DNA from 4 places in the Pseudohongiella acticola genome. Region 1 is predicted to be linked to each of the others. Evidence: predicted binding sites of a transcription regulator. Region 1 holds the regulator's gene; each other region holds the start of a gene.

Region 1 (4,217 bases):
CCGCTGGCGCAAGCAGCATAGAATCCTCAGGGAACATCCGTATTGCGACATTCCGCGACAGCGTTCGATTTCGCCAGGGATTGATTGAGATTTTTGGCGACACCGCCCGCCTGGAACAGGATATCGTGACGGGCGATCTGATCAAGGTCACTGTTGAAGGTGACCCGGCACGTTTTATCCGTTCGGGAGAAACCAGCACGGATACTATTACCGGACACAGCGAGTCCATTGAATACTATTACGAGACACTGAACAGCACTGAGCTTTCAGTTGTAGAGTTCATCGGAAGTGCCAGTTTCAATCGCGGACGCACGGCATTCGAGTGCACACGCATCAAACATATCATTGAATCCGGCGCCACTGATTCCCCGGGTCCCTGCAGTGGTCTGTTGGCCCCAACCAGCGCACAGGCCGACCAGACGGACGACAGCGAAGACTGATGGATACTCTGGCAGCCAGACATCTGGCCAAATCTTATAAAGGCCGACAGGTAGTTCGCGATGTTTCCATCAGCGTCAACAGTGGACAGATAGTTGGTCTGCTCGGCCCCAATGGCGCAGGTAAAACCACGTGTTTCTACATGATTGTTGGCCTCGTCAAGGCCGACGCCGGCAATATCCAGCTTAACGACACCGAGCTCTCCGGCCTGCCGATCTATTCACGGGCCCGTCTGGGTGTTGGCTATCTGCCACAGGACTCATCGATTTTTCGCAACCTCAGCGTTGAAGACAATATCATGGCGATCCTGCAGACCCGCAAGGATCTCAGCCCGCCACAGCGCCGGGAAAAAATGGAAAGCCTGTTGCAGGAGTTCCATATCACCCACATACGTCACAACAAAGGCATGAGCCTGTCCGGTGGTGAGCGCAGACGAACCGAAATTGCCCGTGCCCTGGCCAATGATCCGCGCTTCATCCTGCTTGATGAGCCATTTGCCGGCGTCGACCCGATATCGGTTAGCGACATAAAATCAATCATCGAACACTTGAAAATGCGCGGTATCGGTGTTCTGCTGACAGACCACAATGTCAGGGAAACACTGGATATCTGTGAGAAGGCCTATATTGTCAGTGAAGGCGGCATCATTGCCGAGGGCAGCGCCGAACAGATACTGTCCAATCAGAAGGTTCGTGATGTCTATCTGGGCGAGAAATTCCGGATTTGACCTCACGCATCGCAGCCGGACAGAGACAAGTACAGCATCGGCGAAATTTTCCCAGACAAAATTATTGCAAAATAATCCACACATCGGCATGATGCTTGCTTAGCCTAGTAAAAAAGCAAACCTAAACGTGTCGCTGCCAAAGCGGCGCATCAATCAGCGATCCCGCGACAACCGAGCAACAAAGATGTATCTGATGCCATGAAAATTTCGCTCCAGCTAAAGCTTGGTCAACAGCTGACCATGACTCCCCAGCTGCAGCAGGCAATCCGGCTTCTGCAGCTATCCACTCTGGATCTTCAACAGGAAATTCATCAGGCGCTGGAGTCCAACCCCATGCTGGAGGTTGACGAATCCCAGGACGCCGATGGCAGTGACGCCAGCTTCGACAACGACAGCAGCGAGTCAAACTCCCAGTCGGACAGCGGCAAGGACAAGTCCAGCAATAACTCAGATGACACCGGTGACAGCTTCGCCGAACAGTCATCTTCCGATGCGTCTTACGAAGCCAGCGGCGACGAATCGCACTGGGAAGACAGTATCCCGGAGCAGCTGACTGTTGACACCAACTGGGATGACATCTATCAGAACAGCTACACCAGCGGCAGCCCGGCCCCGGACAATGATGAATTTGAGTCCCGTGATGCCGCCTCCGAATCGCTGCAGGACCACCTGCTCTGGCAGTTGAATCTGACCACCATGTCAGACACCGATCGGCTCATCGCCATGGCCATCATCGACGCAGTGGATGCCAACGGCCAGCTCAGCGCCAGTCTGGACTCCATTCTGGAGGGGCTGCAGGAGCATCTGGAGATTGAAGAAGACGAAGTGTTGGCGGTACTGCACCGGATCCAGCACTTTGACCCGGTGGGTGTGGCTGCCCGCGATTTATCCGAATGCCTGCTGATCCAGCTCAATCAGGTACCAGAGACAATGGTCAACGACGCCATTCGCAATGCGCGCACGCTGGTCAAGGACCACCTGCCTCTGCTGGGCAACCGCGACTATGCCCAGGTTATGCGCCTGACCCGGCTCAAGGAACCCGAACTCCGTGATGCCATCGCCATCATCGAAAAGCTGGATCCGCGACCCGGCGCCGACATCGCGCCCTCCTCCGCTACCTACATTGTGCCGGATGTGTTTGTCACCAAGGACCCGCGCAGTGGCCGCTGGCGCGTTGAGCTGAACCCCGAAACGGCTCCCAAACTGCGCATCAATGCGGACTATGCCTCTCTGGTAAAACGCTCGGAGAACAGCACAGACAATAACTACCTGCGCGACAACCTGCAGGAAGCACGCTGGTTTCTGAAAAGCCTGCAGAGCCGCAACGAAACCCTGCTCAAGGTTGCCAGCCGCATAGTCGAGCACCAACAGGGTTTCCTGGAGAAAGGCGAAGAGGCCATGAAACCCCTGGTCCTGCATGACATCGCAGAAGCCGTGGAAATGCACGAATCAACCATTTCCCGGGTGACCACACAGAAGTACATGCACACACCGCGTGGTATCTTCGAACTTAAATATTTTTTCTCCAGCCATGTCAGCACGGCCGGTGGCGGGGAGTGTTCGTCCACGGCCATTCGTGCCCTGATCAAAAAGCTGGTGGTGGCGGAAAACCCACGTAAACCATTGAGCGACAGCAAAATCACGCAGTTGCTTGAAGAACAGGGTATCAACGTCGCCCGACGAACCATCGCCAAGTACCGGGAATCGTTGTCTATACCGCCGTCCAATGAGCGAAAACGACTGGTCTAGCGCATTGCCAGCGGCAGGCCAAGGTTCTAGAATGGCAGCCATCGGAAGATTAGGAAGCCCTGATGCAACTGAGCACAATTCTTAGCCCTGAACGCACCGTCTGTAATATGCCGGGTGTCAGTAAAAAACGTTTTCTGACATCCATCAGTGAACATATCGCAGAAAGCAGCAGCAGCCTGTCAGCAGACGCCATCTATAATGCCTTGTTGGCGCGCGAGCAACTGGGCAGCACGGGCATCGGCAATGGCATTGCCATACCTCATTGCCGGGTTCAGGAGTGCACGCAGATTATCGGCACACTGGTACAACTGGACGAAGGCATTGATTTTGATGCCATTGATTCGCAACAGGTGGATCTGCTGTTCGTGCTGATCGTGCCAGCTGAAGAAACCGACGAACACCTGCGTGTGCTGAGTGGCCTGGCGCGACTGTTCCACCAGGAAACGTTTTGTCAGGCACTGCGCGATGCCAGTAGTAGCGATGAGCTTTACCAGACGGCGATACGCTTCAGCGAGCAATCTCAAAGCTGAGCACCGTCAGGGCCCGGTCGTCGCAATCCGCTGACAGCAAAATCAAATCCAGACCTAATTAAGGCAGGCGAGCAATTGTGAGACTCCTGATCGTAAGCGGCCGCTCCGGTTCCGGCAAAAGCACCGCATTAAACATGCTGGAAGATCATGGCTACTACTGTATCGACAATCTGCCCGCCAGTTTGTTGCCGGCCTTTATCACGCGAATCTCCAGCGAAACTGTGGCCCTGCCTCGCGTTGCAGTCAGCATCGACGCCCGCAATATTCCTGATGACCTGAAGAAAGTGCCTCAGATTATTGTTGATCTGCAGGCATCCAGAATTGACACCGAAATTATTTTTCTGGATGCCAACAGCCCCACCTTGATCAAACGCTTCAGTGAAAGCAGACGCAAACATCCCTTGACCACCGAAAGCATCGGCCTGCGTGAAGCCATCAACAAAGAGCGTGAAATGCTGGAGCCAATTGCGGCACTGGCAGGTCTTTCCATCGACACCAGCACGATGTCGGTTCATGAATTACGTGCCACCGTACGAGCGCGCGTGGTTGAGAAGAAAGATTCGTCGCTGGCACTGATGTTCGAATCATTCGGCTTTAAAAATGGCGTTCCCATTGATGCCGATTTTGTTTTTGATGCCCGCAGCCTGCCTAACCCCTACTGGGACCCGGCACTTCGACCGTTGTGCGGACTGGATGAGCCGGTCAGCCAGTATTTGTCGAGCCAGGACGACGTCAACGCCATGCAGACTGATATTTTTCAGTTTCTGGAAAAG
Region 2 (4,217 bases), on a different contig from region 1:
GTACGTTTCAGGCGGCCACACAAATCAACGAACAGACGCTGAGTTTTCTGCCCAGACTGCTCACCACATTAATCGTCATTATTATCACCGGACCGTGGCTGTTACGACGGATCATGGAGTTCACCGAACAACTGGTACTCAGCATTCCGATGCTGGTCGGATAAAAAAAGTGCTTGAATTTTCGGATGCAGAAATAGGTGCCCTGGTCGGCAGTTTTCTATGGCCGATGTTCCGCATCATGGGATTCTTTCTTGCCGCACCCGTGCTCGGTTCCAACTTTGTTCCGATTCGGGTCCGTCTGATTCTGGCCATGGCAGTGTCGCTGCTGGTGGCACCAACATTGCCACCGGTACCGGCGCTTGACGGCTTGTCGCTGACTGTGATGATCATCATCCTGCAGCAACTCCTGATCGGTGTGGCACTGGGGTTTTTTCTGCAGATGTTGTTTCAGCTTTTTGTGTTGCTGGGACAGATGATCGCCATGCAGATGGGCCTTGGTTTTGCTTCCATGGTCGATCCGGCGAACGGTGTCAACGTTGCCATCGTCAGTACTTTTTATCTGATGTTTGTCACGGTTCTGTTTATTAGCTTTGACGGACACCTGGTGATGATCGAAGTGATTGCGGACAGTTTTGTACAGGTCCCGATCGCGGCCACCGGGCTTGATGTGGATGTGTATTATCAACTGATCAGCACCATCAGCTGGGTATTTTCCAGCGCGGTTTTGTTGGCGCTACCCGCGTTGACGGCACTGTTGATGACCAATTTTGCCTTTGGCATCATGACCCGGGCAGCACCGCAGATGAATATTTTTGCCCTCGGTTTTCCGGTGGCCCTGATGTTTGGGCTGTTTGTTATCTGGCTGACCATGGGCTTCTTTCTGGATGCGGCCGCCGGGATCTTTAACGAGATGTTTATTCGATTGCGGGCACTGCTTGCTTAACAGAATTGATTGGCCGCAAGCGCAACATGACAGCCGGCAAGGAATAAGAGACAGAGAAAACAATGGCAGAACAGGATTCCTCGTCAGAAAAAACCCAGGAACCCACCCCCAAACGCCTTGAGAAGGCGAAGGAGGAGGGGGATACCGTCCGCTCGAAGGAACTCAATACGCTGGCTATTCTACTGTCGGGTACAGCGGCAGTATTGATGTTTGGCGGCTTCATGATTCAGATGCTGGCGGGGTTGATGGGGCATAATTTTGTACTTGAACGTGAGCAGGTGTTTGACACCAGCGCCATGCTCAGTCATCTGAACGTATCGGCGATGCAGGGGCTGCGTTCATTGCTGCCGGTGTTCGGGGTTTTGCTTGTTGCGGCGTTGCTGGGGCCTATTGGTCTGGGCGGCTGGAATCTGAGCACAAAGGCAGTTATGCCCAAGGCCAGTCGCATGAATCCCATGTCCGGTTTGGGGCGAATGTTCGGGCCCAAGGCGCTTATGGAATTGGCGAAAGCGATGGCCAAGGTTGTGGTTGTTGCTGCGATCGCCCTGGTCATCATGGCGTTTTACTGGCAGGAAATTCTGAGCATTATGTCAGAACCCATTCTTCCTGCGATGCGCCACGCGCTGAGTATTCTCGGGTGGTCAGTGCTGGCGATGTCCTGCGCCATGATTCTGATCACCATTGTTGATATCCCGTTTCAGATTCACTCCCATACCCAGAAGCTGCGTATGACGTTTCAGGAGGTCAAGGACGAAAGCAAGGATACTGAAGGCAAGCCGGAGATTAAGCAGAAGATCAGGCAGCTGCAGTACCAGATGACGCAGAACAGGATGCTGGGCAACCTGCCAGAGGCCGATGTGGTTGTCACCAACCCACAACACTATGCCGTCGCTCTGAAATATCAGCAGGGAGGCAGCGCTGCACCGATCATGATTGGTAAGGGGATCGACTTCATGGCCTTGCGCATACGGGAAGTGGCGAAAGAGCATGACATCCCCATCGTCGAGTCGCCGGTGCTGGCCCGGGCCATTTATTACAATACCGACCTTGATGAAGAAATACCCGAAGGCCTGTACAAGGCTGTGGCACAGGTTCTGGCTTATGTGTTTCAGCTGCGTCAATACAAACATAAAGGCGGCCGGCGACCGGTGCTGGCTGACAATCTGCTGGTGCCGGAAGATCTGCAACACGATTGATGCCCTGATCACCCCGTGGCGGCAACACTTTTCCGCTTGAGGGCAAAAAAATTGCCGCAACGGCAAACTTAGCACGACTTTTGCAACACCCCCTCTGTAGGACATAAAAGGCTGCAGATTCGACTTGGTTCGCTGTGAAAGCGTCAAGATTTTGGACAAAGCGCCTGTTCACTGACGGCATCCGCTTGTTGGTGGCATTGACCTCACAAAATTTTGGCTACCACAGCGGGCTGGTCCGTAATCTATGTTGAATTTTAGCGGCAATCTGAACCGAGCGACGTTGGCAACGAATGCCCGTACTCTGACAGAAGGTAATCTCGGGATACCGGTTTTGCTGCTGGTGATTCTGGCAATGATGACATTGCCGATTCCGCCAATTCTGCTGGATGTATTTTTCACGTTTAATATAACCATTGCACTGGTGGTTCTGTGTGTTGCGGTATACGCGATGCGGCCACTGGATTTTGCGGTCTTTCCGACGATTCTGTTGATTTCGACGCTGCTGCGTCTGGCACTGAATGTGGCGTCAACGCGCGTGGTGCTGTTGAATGGTCATGAAGGTGGAGCGGCCGCTGGCCGTGTTATCGAGTCATTCGGTGAGGTGGTGATTGGTGGTAACTACGCCGTTGGCCTCATCGTATTCCTGATTCTCATTATCATCAACTTTGTTGTTGTCACCAAAGGTGCCGGTCGAATCGCCGAGGTCAGTGCCCGCTTTACGCTGGACGCAATGCCGGGCAAACAGATGGCCGTCGATGCCGACCTTAACGCGGGCATTATTGATCAAGAGCAGGCGCGCGTGCGTCGACAGGACATTACTCAAGAGGCTGATTTTTACGGTGCCATGGACGGTGCCAGCAAATTTGTTAAAGGCGATGCAATTGCCGGTATTCTGATTCTGGTCATCAACATGATTGGCGGGCTGGCCATAGGCATGATGCAGCACGGCCTGGACTTCAGCACTGCCACCGAACGCTACGCCCTGCTGACTATTGGTGATGGTCTGGTCGCGCAGATCCCGGCACTGGTGTTGTCAACGGCAGCGGCGATCATGGTGACCCGCAACAATAACTCGGAAATGATGGGCTCGCAGGTCATCAGTCAGATGTTCGCTACGCCACGCTCACTGGGTATCGCGGGCATGGTCCTGTTCGTTATGGGCATCGTGCCTGGTATGCCGCATCTGGCGTTCCTGTCGCTGGCATTTGCAGCAGTGGCTGGCTCAGTGACCATCTACATGCGCCAACAGAAGCAGGCCACTGAAGTCGACGAGGCCGCCATTGCTGATCAATCCGCCAAAGAAGTTAAAGCCACAACCGAGCAGCAGGAACTGGGCTGGAACGATGTCATGCCGGTTGACGTTGTTGGGCTTGAAGTTGGCTACCGACTGATTCCGCTGGTAGACAAAGATCAGGGCGGACAATTGCTGGCCCGTATCAAGGGTATACGCAAAAAGCTGTCACAGGAGCTTGGGTTTCTTGTGCCCTCTGTCCACATTCGCGACAACCTTGATCTGCAACCTAATGAATACCGCATTAATTTGATGGGGGTCAATATCGGTGGCGCGGAAATACATCCTGAGCGTGAAATGGCCATCAACCCGGGCCAGGTCTACGGTAAAGCCCAGGGTATAGCTACCAAGGATCCTGCATTCGGGCTGGAGGCCCTGTGGATCGAGCCACCCCAACGTGATCAGGTGCAGTCGCTTGGTTATACCGTGGTAGATGCCAGTACGGTTGTTGCCACTCATATGAACACGCTGTTGCACAAACACGCGCATGAATTGCTGGGACATGATGAGGTTCACGAGCTGTTGGGAATTCTTGCCAAGTCGTCGAAGAAACTGGCGGAAGAGTTACCCAATCAACTCAATGGCAATGTGCTTCGCAAGGTTCTACAGAACCTGTTGCAGGAGGGCATCCCCGTCAAAGATATGCGCAGTATCGGCGAAGCATTGGCGTCTGTCGCTGGCAGGAGTCAAGATCCCGTCACTTTGACCGCCGCGGTGCGTGTGGCGTTGGCACGCGTAATCGTTCAGGGCATCTACGGTAACAAGGCTGAGCTGCCTGTTATCACCC
Region 3 (4,217 bases), on a different contig from region 1:
CCACGCGCATAATCAATGGTGCCGCGATCACCAGTCTCGCCGCCATTTACCCGAATTCGAAGTCCGGATGACGGGTCAGGCTCGCCGCTGGCAGCCACACCGGCTTCGCCGCGGGCGCCACGACCAATGCTGAAGCCCAGGAGGCTGCCGGCGTTTCCATCAAGCTGGGCAATTCGGACACTGGAGGACGCACCGGTTGACTTTGAGATGATGCCGAACGAGCCAGACGGAGTATCGTAATCAACGATGACGCCAACACCGGCCGCTATCATTGCAGGGCTGTTATTGATCACGGTCTGCATGGCGGCAGCAACATCTTCTGGGCTGGTGCTGCCAAGCTCACCGAGTGAGATCGCACCTGATAAAACACCGTCCACCTCAACCCGAAAACTGTCGGCCGATGTGCTGGTTGATAAATCGCCGTGCGCGACGTTCAGATAGAAGCCCTGTCGTGCAGCGATGGCGCCCGTTGAGGCGGTCAGGAACTGGCCATTGCCTTGTGCTTCGATACCATTGATGGTCCCGGCAACATCGACGCCGCGGATGGACGTAACCGGCGCCCCGGAGCCGAGGAATAAACCCAGTTTGCTCGCCGCTGCAAAGTTGACTTCGGTAAACTGGATATCGTCTCCGGCATTGTCGGTAGAGAAAATCAGACGCCCCTGCTCATTGTCGGCATTGTATTCGTAAGCCACGCTGACCGTGATGCCTTCACCGGCGAGCGCATCATTTATTTGCGTTTCCAGCGCGCTCGTCAACTCATCAGGCGTCGTGTAGGTAACCGGCGTGCCCGCATCACCTGGCAAGGCCAGTTCACCGGTGCTAATGCCGTTGATACTAAGCTCGAAGGCGGTACTTGCATCAATCACCAGTGCGTCTGTGAACGGGTCACTGCTCAAGCCACCGGTAGTGGCCAGCGCATTTAGCTGATTGCCTTCAAACGGGCCGCGACTGTCAAGCACCAGCCCCAACGTCGACGCCGCCGCCGACGAGACATCACTGAACCTGATGACCGACTCATTGCCATACCGGTTTGAACTTAATTCAAATCGCGCTTCGTCGGAGTTGAAAACAACAGTCATGGTGTCTTCCGAATCGATCACATCGGCATTACTGTTGATTTTTGACTGTAATTCAACGGCCAGCTCTTCAGCCGTGGCATACGTACCCTCAGTCAGGCTGATATCAATCTCGTTGCCATTAAACACCAGGGTAAACGCATTGTTGTCCGCATCAATGACAATATTGCCCGATGCCAGCGCTGGCACACTTATACCCTGGTAACGACCGATCGTAGCCAGCTGCGTGATTTCAAGCGCATAGCTTCCCGGCTGGGTATTGCGCCCGGCGCCAAGGAAATCAACCTGAGTGTCAGGCACCGTGCCGGTGGCTGCGAACAGACTAGTCACGGCCTGCGGGTCGGCATTGAATGCAGTTTCAAACGCTTCCCGATCAAATGTCAGCTGATAGTTATTGAACTGATCCGAGGTAACACCGACCTCTGCCAACGAATTAAAGGTCGCGCCTGATGTTACCTGTCGCAACGTGCTATTGATCTCCGTCATCATTCGACGCAGCGCCGTGTCGCCAGTTAACAGGCTGCCCTGACCTGAGGTACCGGAATCAGGATCGAACGCCGACAACTGATCGCTTATCGATTTGAGTCCATTGTAGGCATCAACAAAGCCCTGAACTTTATCCATCAGTTCGCCAGGGTCTTTTTCTATTTCCAGATTAACCGGTCCGTCCGTGGTAGCTTTCAGGTTTAATGTGACACCCGGAATGACACCGGCAACCAGATTGTTACTGCGAGTGATGGCAAGACCGTTGACCGTAAACGAGGCATTTTGCGCCGCCTGACTCTGGCTGGCCGTCTGCGATCCAGCATTAAAATTGAATGCATCAAGCCCCGCTGTTCCCGTGCCAGTCAGCTCAATACTCTGATCCGCTCCGGATTCAGCGCTGGTAAACAGAAGCCGGAAGCCACTGCCATCGTCCACAATGGTCGCCTCGACTCCCATATCAGCCTTGTTAACGGCGTCACGTATGCCTGCCAGTGTGTTGTTACTGCTGTTAATGACCAGCGTGCGCCCAGCGACATCGTCGTTGACGGTGAAACCCTGATAAACGCCGCCACCATCAATATCTGTACTACCAAATCGAAAGCTTAGCGTGCCTGTGCCCACCGCTTCGTTAATAGAGGAATAAGCCTGGGTTGCGATCGTCTGTTTTTGCGCAAGCTGCTGAACCTGAACAGAATAATTGCCAGCATCGGCCGTGCTTGCGGCCGTGGCGGTGAGCGCAGACTCGTTGCCAGACACAACTTGGCTGGCGTTAAACGCCGACAGGCTGTTGAGGCCACGCATCGCTGTCTGCAGCTCGCCAACGACGCTGCTGATTTCGCCGAATGCGGACAGCTTGGCCTCGGCAATTTCCTGCTCGACATCCAGACGCTGCTCAACCGGAGCCCGTTCGGCCTCCAGCAGTGACTCCAGCAGCTCGCTAGTCAACAGACCGGAGCCAATACCTAGCGATTGAATAGTTGCCATACACAGTTAGCCGTTTGTTTGATGCCAGTTCGTTGCTAAAGCAATATCCAGGCCAGTCACCACAGGCCATTGGATCCTGCGTTTCTGACCCGCTTATGTACTGGTTATCGGATAGTTGCGGATAATCTTGACCCGTCAGACGGCAAACCTTTGCCGCCCGGTTGATAGCAAAAGCATTGAGTGTCGGCCCCAGCCTCGCTAGAATCGCAATTAACCTAACAGGGAGAAGAAGCTATGTTTATCAGACAACCGCTTGCCAGCAGTCTGCTGCTGCTTGGGGTCGGCATCGTGTCAACGGGTTTACTCTCCGTCACCGTGCTCGCACAACAGGCCGATGAGAGCTATACCGTGCCGCGCACAGCCTATGGCGCGCCTGACTTACAGGGCGTCTGGCGGAACGCGACGGTGACACCGCTGACGCGACCGCGCGAACTGGGTGAGCGTCGGGCCTATACCCAGGAAGAAGCCTTTCAGCTTGAACGCGCTGCGCAGATGGCGGTTGAGCAGGATAACGAGCCACTGGACCCGAATCGACCGCCGCCACCCGCAGAAGATTTACCGCCGGTGGGCAATTACGACCTGTTCTGGACAGATCGCGGCATGTTCATGCCCACCATCGACGGTGAATTCCGCACCTCCATCATCATTGATCCTGCCGATGGCCAGATGCCCGGTTACACCGACGAGTTCCTTGCGGAACGTGCGCGTGAGCGCGAGACTGGCCCTGACCAGTTTGACGGCCCTGAAGGACGCGGTGTCGGTGAACGTTGCCTGTTGTCCTTTGGCTCCAACTCCGGGCCACCCATGCTGCCGGTGATGTACAACAGTCACTACCAGATCGTGCAGTCCCCCGGATACGTGGTCATTGTCGTGGAAATGGTGCATGACGCGCGAATTATCAAGATTCAGGATGAGCATGACGCCAGCGCCGGCATCATGAACAAATGGATGGGCGACTCAATCGGGCGCTGGGAAGGCGACACACTGGTGGTTGAAACACGGCACTTCAATCCCTGGCAGAGTTTTCGCGGGGCATCGGAAAACCTGACCGTGACTGAACGCTTCCGCAAGGAATCCGACAGTAAAATCATCTACAGTTTTACCGTGGATGATCCCACGGTATTCGAGTCCAGCTTCACCGGCGAACTGGCGCTGACTGCCTACGATGACCCACTGTATGAATATGCCTGCCACGAAGGCAACTATGCCCTGGCCGGTACTCTGGCCGGCGCCCGACTGGCCGAGGAAGAGGCACGTCAGGCAGCACAGGACTGATAACCAGCCCTTTAGTGCGGATAGAAGACGCGCGCACAAAAAAGGCGGCCCCATTCACTGGGCCGCCTTTTTTTACAACGATACAGGGGGCGCTCGCCTCGCTAGACCTCGGCCTTGAACAGGGAAATGTGTTCCTCCGAATCAATCTGCTTGGCCAGCTCCAGCGCTGTTTTGGTGTCAAACTGACGCAATACCTTGCGTGACTCACGGTCTACCACAGTGACCGCAGGCTCGTTACTGAAGGGATCGATATCAAATACGATGTCTCGTTTGACGGTCTGCACATAACGATTGAGTTTGGTCACAGCCTGCTCAAGAATCTCTTCCGGCGACTCATCGGCGTCAACAGAGGGGCTACGCCCTGATGTGCTATTGCCTGGCGAGGCCGGGGTC
Region 4 (4,217 bases), on a different contig from region 1:
TTTGTTGCCGTGGCTGGTATAAAGCCCTGAAAGTGTTGCCGGCCCGCGAAGTATACTGAGCGCTCTTTCGGTGTTCAAACGGCTGCGATGTACGATGATGCTGTTGGTCTCACTAAGCTCACGACAGTGCTGAAGACGCGACTCAATGCCTTCCAGCAACACCGTGAACTCATTTTCGCCACCTTTGCCCAAGATGCGTTTCAGGTTCTGCAGATTGGTTTGGGCAGCGGGTACGCCGGCCTGAGTGAGTAGCTGGCGTCGAGTATGGTCATTGCGTTCAATTTGCGCGAGCACGCTTTGCTTTTGCGTCAGCAGCGCGTTGAGTTTGTCCAGATCGCGCTGCTCCAGGCAAGTTTTTTCGGACGCCAGCAAATCCGCCAGCGTGTCCAGCTGCAATCGATCATTTTCAAGTATCTGTTGCAGGCCCTGATCGCTCATTCAGCCAATTGTCCGTTGCGCGCGCTGTAGCATCGTTACAGGCTGCGCTCGAAGGCCAGCATCTTGTCAGCAACGCGCTGGCTGTTGACGGCGTATTCACCGGCGTTTACCTGGTCGCGAATCGCATTTACGCGTGACACATCGGTGTCGGGTAGCTGCTTGATGCTGGTTTCAAGGGACTGCAGGTCAGCCGCACGGCTGCTGATGGACACAGCATCGGGCTGGCTGTTTCCGGCTTCGCCCTGGCTGCCAACATTGCTATTGCCGACACCGTTGCCACTACCAGGCTGAGTCCCCGTTTGCCGAACGGTTCCGCGATTGTCTGTTGCTGTCGATGTATTGCTAATAGTAGGAATACTCATAGTCTGCTACCTTGACTCGTAGACTTTTTGGGTTGAATAACCAACAAAACGGTTAGTGTCTGCGCCCGCAAAGTCATAAGTGTTTAACCTTCTATCCGATTTAACGGCCCGCAACGTAGTAACTTTAGTGCCATTTGAGCAAAAAACAGCTAAAACTTGCAAAAATTATCAAAAAGCAGACGCTGATTCCGTCCGTTGGCGACAAAATTCTGTCATATTTTCCTGGCGAGGCCTGTTTCAGAATATGACCTGTGCTTCGCCAGCACCCGTCACAACTGCCTGCACCACACGATTCGAGTTGTTATTTCGCACCGGTATCTGCTTTCCCGCCTCGCCTGCCTGAAGCGCAGTGCCCGTGCCTCGTATGGCAATGCTACCACGCTCTGCTACAAGTACAACTGTGTCGCCGCGCTTGACCAGTGTCGGTGCCTCCAGCAGATCAACATTCAGCACCGTATCGGCGCTGACGGCGCGCCGCACTGCCTGTCCTACGGCCACTTCCGGGTCCCTGATGACCTGTCCACGCAGGGAGCTGATGTCGTGCTCACGCAGGCTCAGGTCGCCGGCGCTCACGATGCTGCCCCGGGCCAGCGCGCGACTACTGATTACCACATCCTGGAAAATGCGCACGCTGGCGGCTACATGCCGGGTCCAGGGGCTGTCGTCGCGACACTCAAGGCGCACCGTGACGCGCCCGCCATTGGCATTGTGCTGGTTCAGACTGGCACTCAGTGGTTCCTGGCAAACCGGTATCTGTAATCTGGGGTCCAGGCTTGCGACGTCAATTTCCACCCGTCCTGGTTCCTGCGCATAGGCATCCTGCAATTCAGACAGTGCTGCCTGCCGCATCTGTTCGTGGCCACTGATGCCTGTCTGCGCGTCAGCAGCGGGCACGCCCAGTCGGGTCACGAACATGATTGCCAGTATTGCCAACATCCGGATTACCGTTGTGGCTGTGACAGGTGGTTTTTGATCGCTGATTGCATGCATTCGTCAATTATCCGGCGTTTGGCGTGTTTTTTCAGTGTTTTTACTGAGTCGACATCGATTTCTACTGTGATAAAGCAATTAATGTGCCGCATTAGTGAAATTAAATAGCTAAACGGGCTTATGAAACTGCGTTTTTGGACGACAACTGTAGCCAATGTCAGAGTTTTTATACCGCGACAAACCTAATTGAACCTGAAGGCTATTTGAACCGGCAGTCCGGAAGATCTGGAAACCGGAACACCTTAAACCTGAAGACCCTGGAAATAGGAGGCTGCAATGGCCGGCGTGCTGGACAGCGTAAATCAACGAACACAACTGGTAGGGCAGAACCGGCTGGAGCTGCTCATGTTCCGCCTCAATGGCAGCCAGATGTATGGTATCAATGTCTTTAAGGTGAAAGAGGTCCTGCCATGTCCTCCACTCAGCGTAATACCGCACAGCAGCCGGGTGGTTCGTGGTGTCGCCTACATTCGGGGGCGTACCATTACCGTGCTGGACTTGAGTATTGCCATGGGCAGTAACGCCCTGCGTGATGAAGGCAAGGGATTCATCATCATTGCCGAATACAATAACTCGGTGCAGGGTTTTCTGGTGCGGGGCGTGGAGCGTATTGTCAACATGAACTGGGAGGCGATTCATTCACCGCCCAAAGGTTCAGGGCGCACGCACTACCTGACCGCGGTGACAGAAGTAGACAAGAAGCTGGTGGAAATTCTGGATGTTGAACGAATTCTGGCAGAAGTGGCACCGGCACCGATGGCGCTCAGCGATAGCTACACCAGTGAAACGGTGCGCGAAGAAGCTATCAATACAGTCCTTATCGTTGATGATTCCAGCGTTGCGCGCACACAGATCAGGCGTTGCTGCGAAGCTATTGGCCTCAATACCGTCGTGCTGAATGACGGCAAGCAGGCGTTCAACCATCTGAAAGCCATGGCTGAAGCTGGTGAGGATCCTACAGACAAATATATTCTGGTGATTTCGGATATCGAGATGCCAGAGATGGATGGCTACACATTGACAGCTTCGATCAAGAACGACCCTCGCCTGAGTGGATTGCATGTTATGTTGCATACGTCTCTGAGTGGCGTGTTCAACCAGGCCATGGTAGAAAAAGTAGGTGCGGATGATTTTCTGGCCAAATTCCACCCGGATGAACTGGCTCAGCGCGTACTGAAACAACTTGAGCAGCGTCAGGCTTCTGCGTAAGCGACTGATCTGAGTAAACTATGGTTGATGAACAACAGTTTGCACTGGAGGACTACCAGGTCTTCCGGACTTTCCTGAATCAGGCCTGTGGTATTGTCCTGGGAGACAATAAACAGTATCTGGTGGCAAACCGTATCCGCCGTATTCTGGAAGAACACCAGCTAACAACCTTGAGTGCGCTGGTTAGCAGGATCAATCAGCGTTCGATACCAGGATTGCGGGAAAAAGTTATTGATGCGATGACCACCAATGAAACATTCTGGTTTCGCGACAATGCACCCTTTGAAACCCTGCGTGACGTCATTCTGCCGCGGCTGATACTGGAAGAAAAACGCAGCAGTCTGCGTATCTGGTCGGCTGCGTGCTCCTCCGGCCAGGAACCCTATTCCATCAGCATGATTTTTGAAGAGTTCAAAGCCAGAAATCCGGGCGTGTTCATGCGTGACCCGGAGATCATCGGCACTGATATCTCGACTTCGATGCTGAATAACGCCAGGCAAGCGGAATACGATGGACTCAGCGTCAGCCGGGGCCTGACTGATGCGCGTCGACGCATGTTTTTTGATGAGTTGCCGCAAGGCCGTTTTCGCCTGAAGCAGAGCATCACCCAGCGAGTCAGTTTCAGACCGCTTAATCTGCAGGACACTTACGGCAGTCTGGGTCGTTTCGATGTGATTTTCTGCCGCAATGTACTGATCTACTTTGCTGCCGATTTCAAGGCCGATATTCTGCGCCGCATGCGCAACAGTCTGAACCCGGGCTCCTATGTTATTCTGGGGGCATCGGAGTCGCTGCCGGCGGCTATCAGTGAGCTGTACAAGATGGAGCGGTTAAGTGCCCACACCAGTGTTTACCGCACCTGAGTGTTGAAACTACCTGCGTTGCCACTACGTCGTTAAAAGCCTGCTTAAAATGCTCATTTACTATTCGTAAACTCCGCTTTCGCGCAGGCTGTTGCCTCGTATTGGCTGCCTCCGCTACGTTTCTCCGGGCCGGTGGGACGGCAAGTGCTGCCGGCCGCGGGCGGCAAAAGCAGGTCAAATCTTCAGGCAATCCCTTGCCGCCGGCCTTTGTTTTATAACCTAACTCTTTGAAAAATAGTCATATTAATTCATGGCACGGGTCTTGCTATTTCTTGCTGAATCGAATCGGCAACGTTAACAGCAGGTAATCACCGATGGCCATAAACTTCGCAAACGCACTGGGTGTTCACGAACA

The links. Region 1 encodes sigma-54, which starts transcription at its own class of promoters, with help from an activator protein. Its sites were predicted from a motif close to ANTGGCATNNANNTTGCTNT; they were not measured.
Region 2: flhA (flagellar biosynthesis protein FlhA) is a predicted target of sigma-54. The motif match lies at 2,178-2,197, and genes of this name have one in related genera.
Region 3: fliD (flagellar filament capping protein FliD) is a predicted target of sigma-54. The motif match lies at 2,587-2,606, and genes of this name have one in related genera.
Region 4: flgA (flagellar basal body P-ring formation chaperone FlgA) is a predicted target of sigma-54. The motif match lies at 1,862-1,881, and genes of this name have one in related genera.

The regions. Positions count from the first base shown of each region.
Region 1 covers NZ_MASR01000003.1:202,194-206,410, forward strand. The annotation lists gene PHACT_RS15135 (LptA/OstA family protein) at 1-440, shown strand, start outside; gene lptB (LPS export ABC transporter ATP-binding protein) at 440-1,165, shown strand; gene PHACT_RS15145 (RNA polymerase factor sigma-54) at 1,364-2,914, shown strand; gene ptsN (PTS IIA-like nitrogen regulatory protein PtsN) at 2,977-3,444, shown strand; gene rapZ (RNase adapter RapZ) at 3,522-4,217, shown strand, end outside.
Region 2 covers NZ_MASR01000001.1:406,267-410,483, reverse strand. The annotation lists gene fliQ (flagellar biosynthesis protein FliQ) at 1-164, shown strand, start outside; gene fliR (flagellar biosynthetic protein FliR) at 170-943, shown strand; gene flhB (flagellar biosynthesis protein FlhB) at 1,006-2,139, shown strand; gene flhA (flagellar biosynthesis protein FlhA) at 2,384-4,217, shown strand, end outside.
Region 3 covers NZ_MASR01000002.1:251,653-255,869, forward strand. The annotation lists gene fliD (flagellar filament capping protein FliD) at 1-2,549, opposite strand, end outside; gene PHACT_RS13490 (hypothetical protein) at 2,784-3,824, shown strand; gene PHACT_RS13495 (flagellar protein FlaG) at 3,926-4,217, opposite strand, start outside.
Region 4 covers NZ_MASR01000002.1:272,535-276,751, reverse strand. The annotation lists gene PHACT_RS13585 (flagella synthesis protein FlgN) at 1-438, opposite strand, end outside; gene flgM (flagellar biosynthesis anti-sigma factor FlgM) at 474-800, opposite strand; gene flgA (flagellar basal body P-ring formation chaperone FlgA) at 1,038-1,790, opposite strand; gene PHACT_RS13570 (chemotaxis protein CheV) at 2,067-2,999, shown strand; gene PHACT_RS13565 (CheR family methyltransferase) at 3,020-3,862, shown strand; gene flgB (flagellar basal body rod protein FlgB) at 4,177-4,217, shown strand, end outside.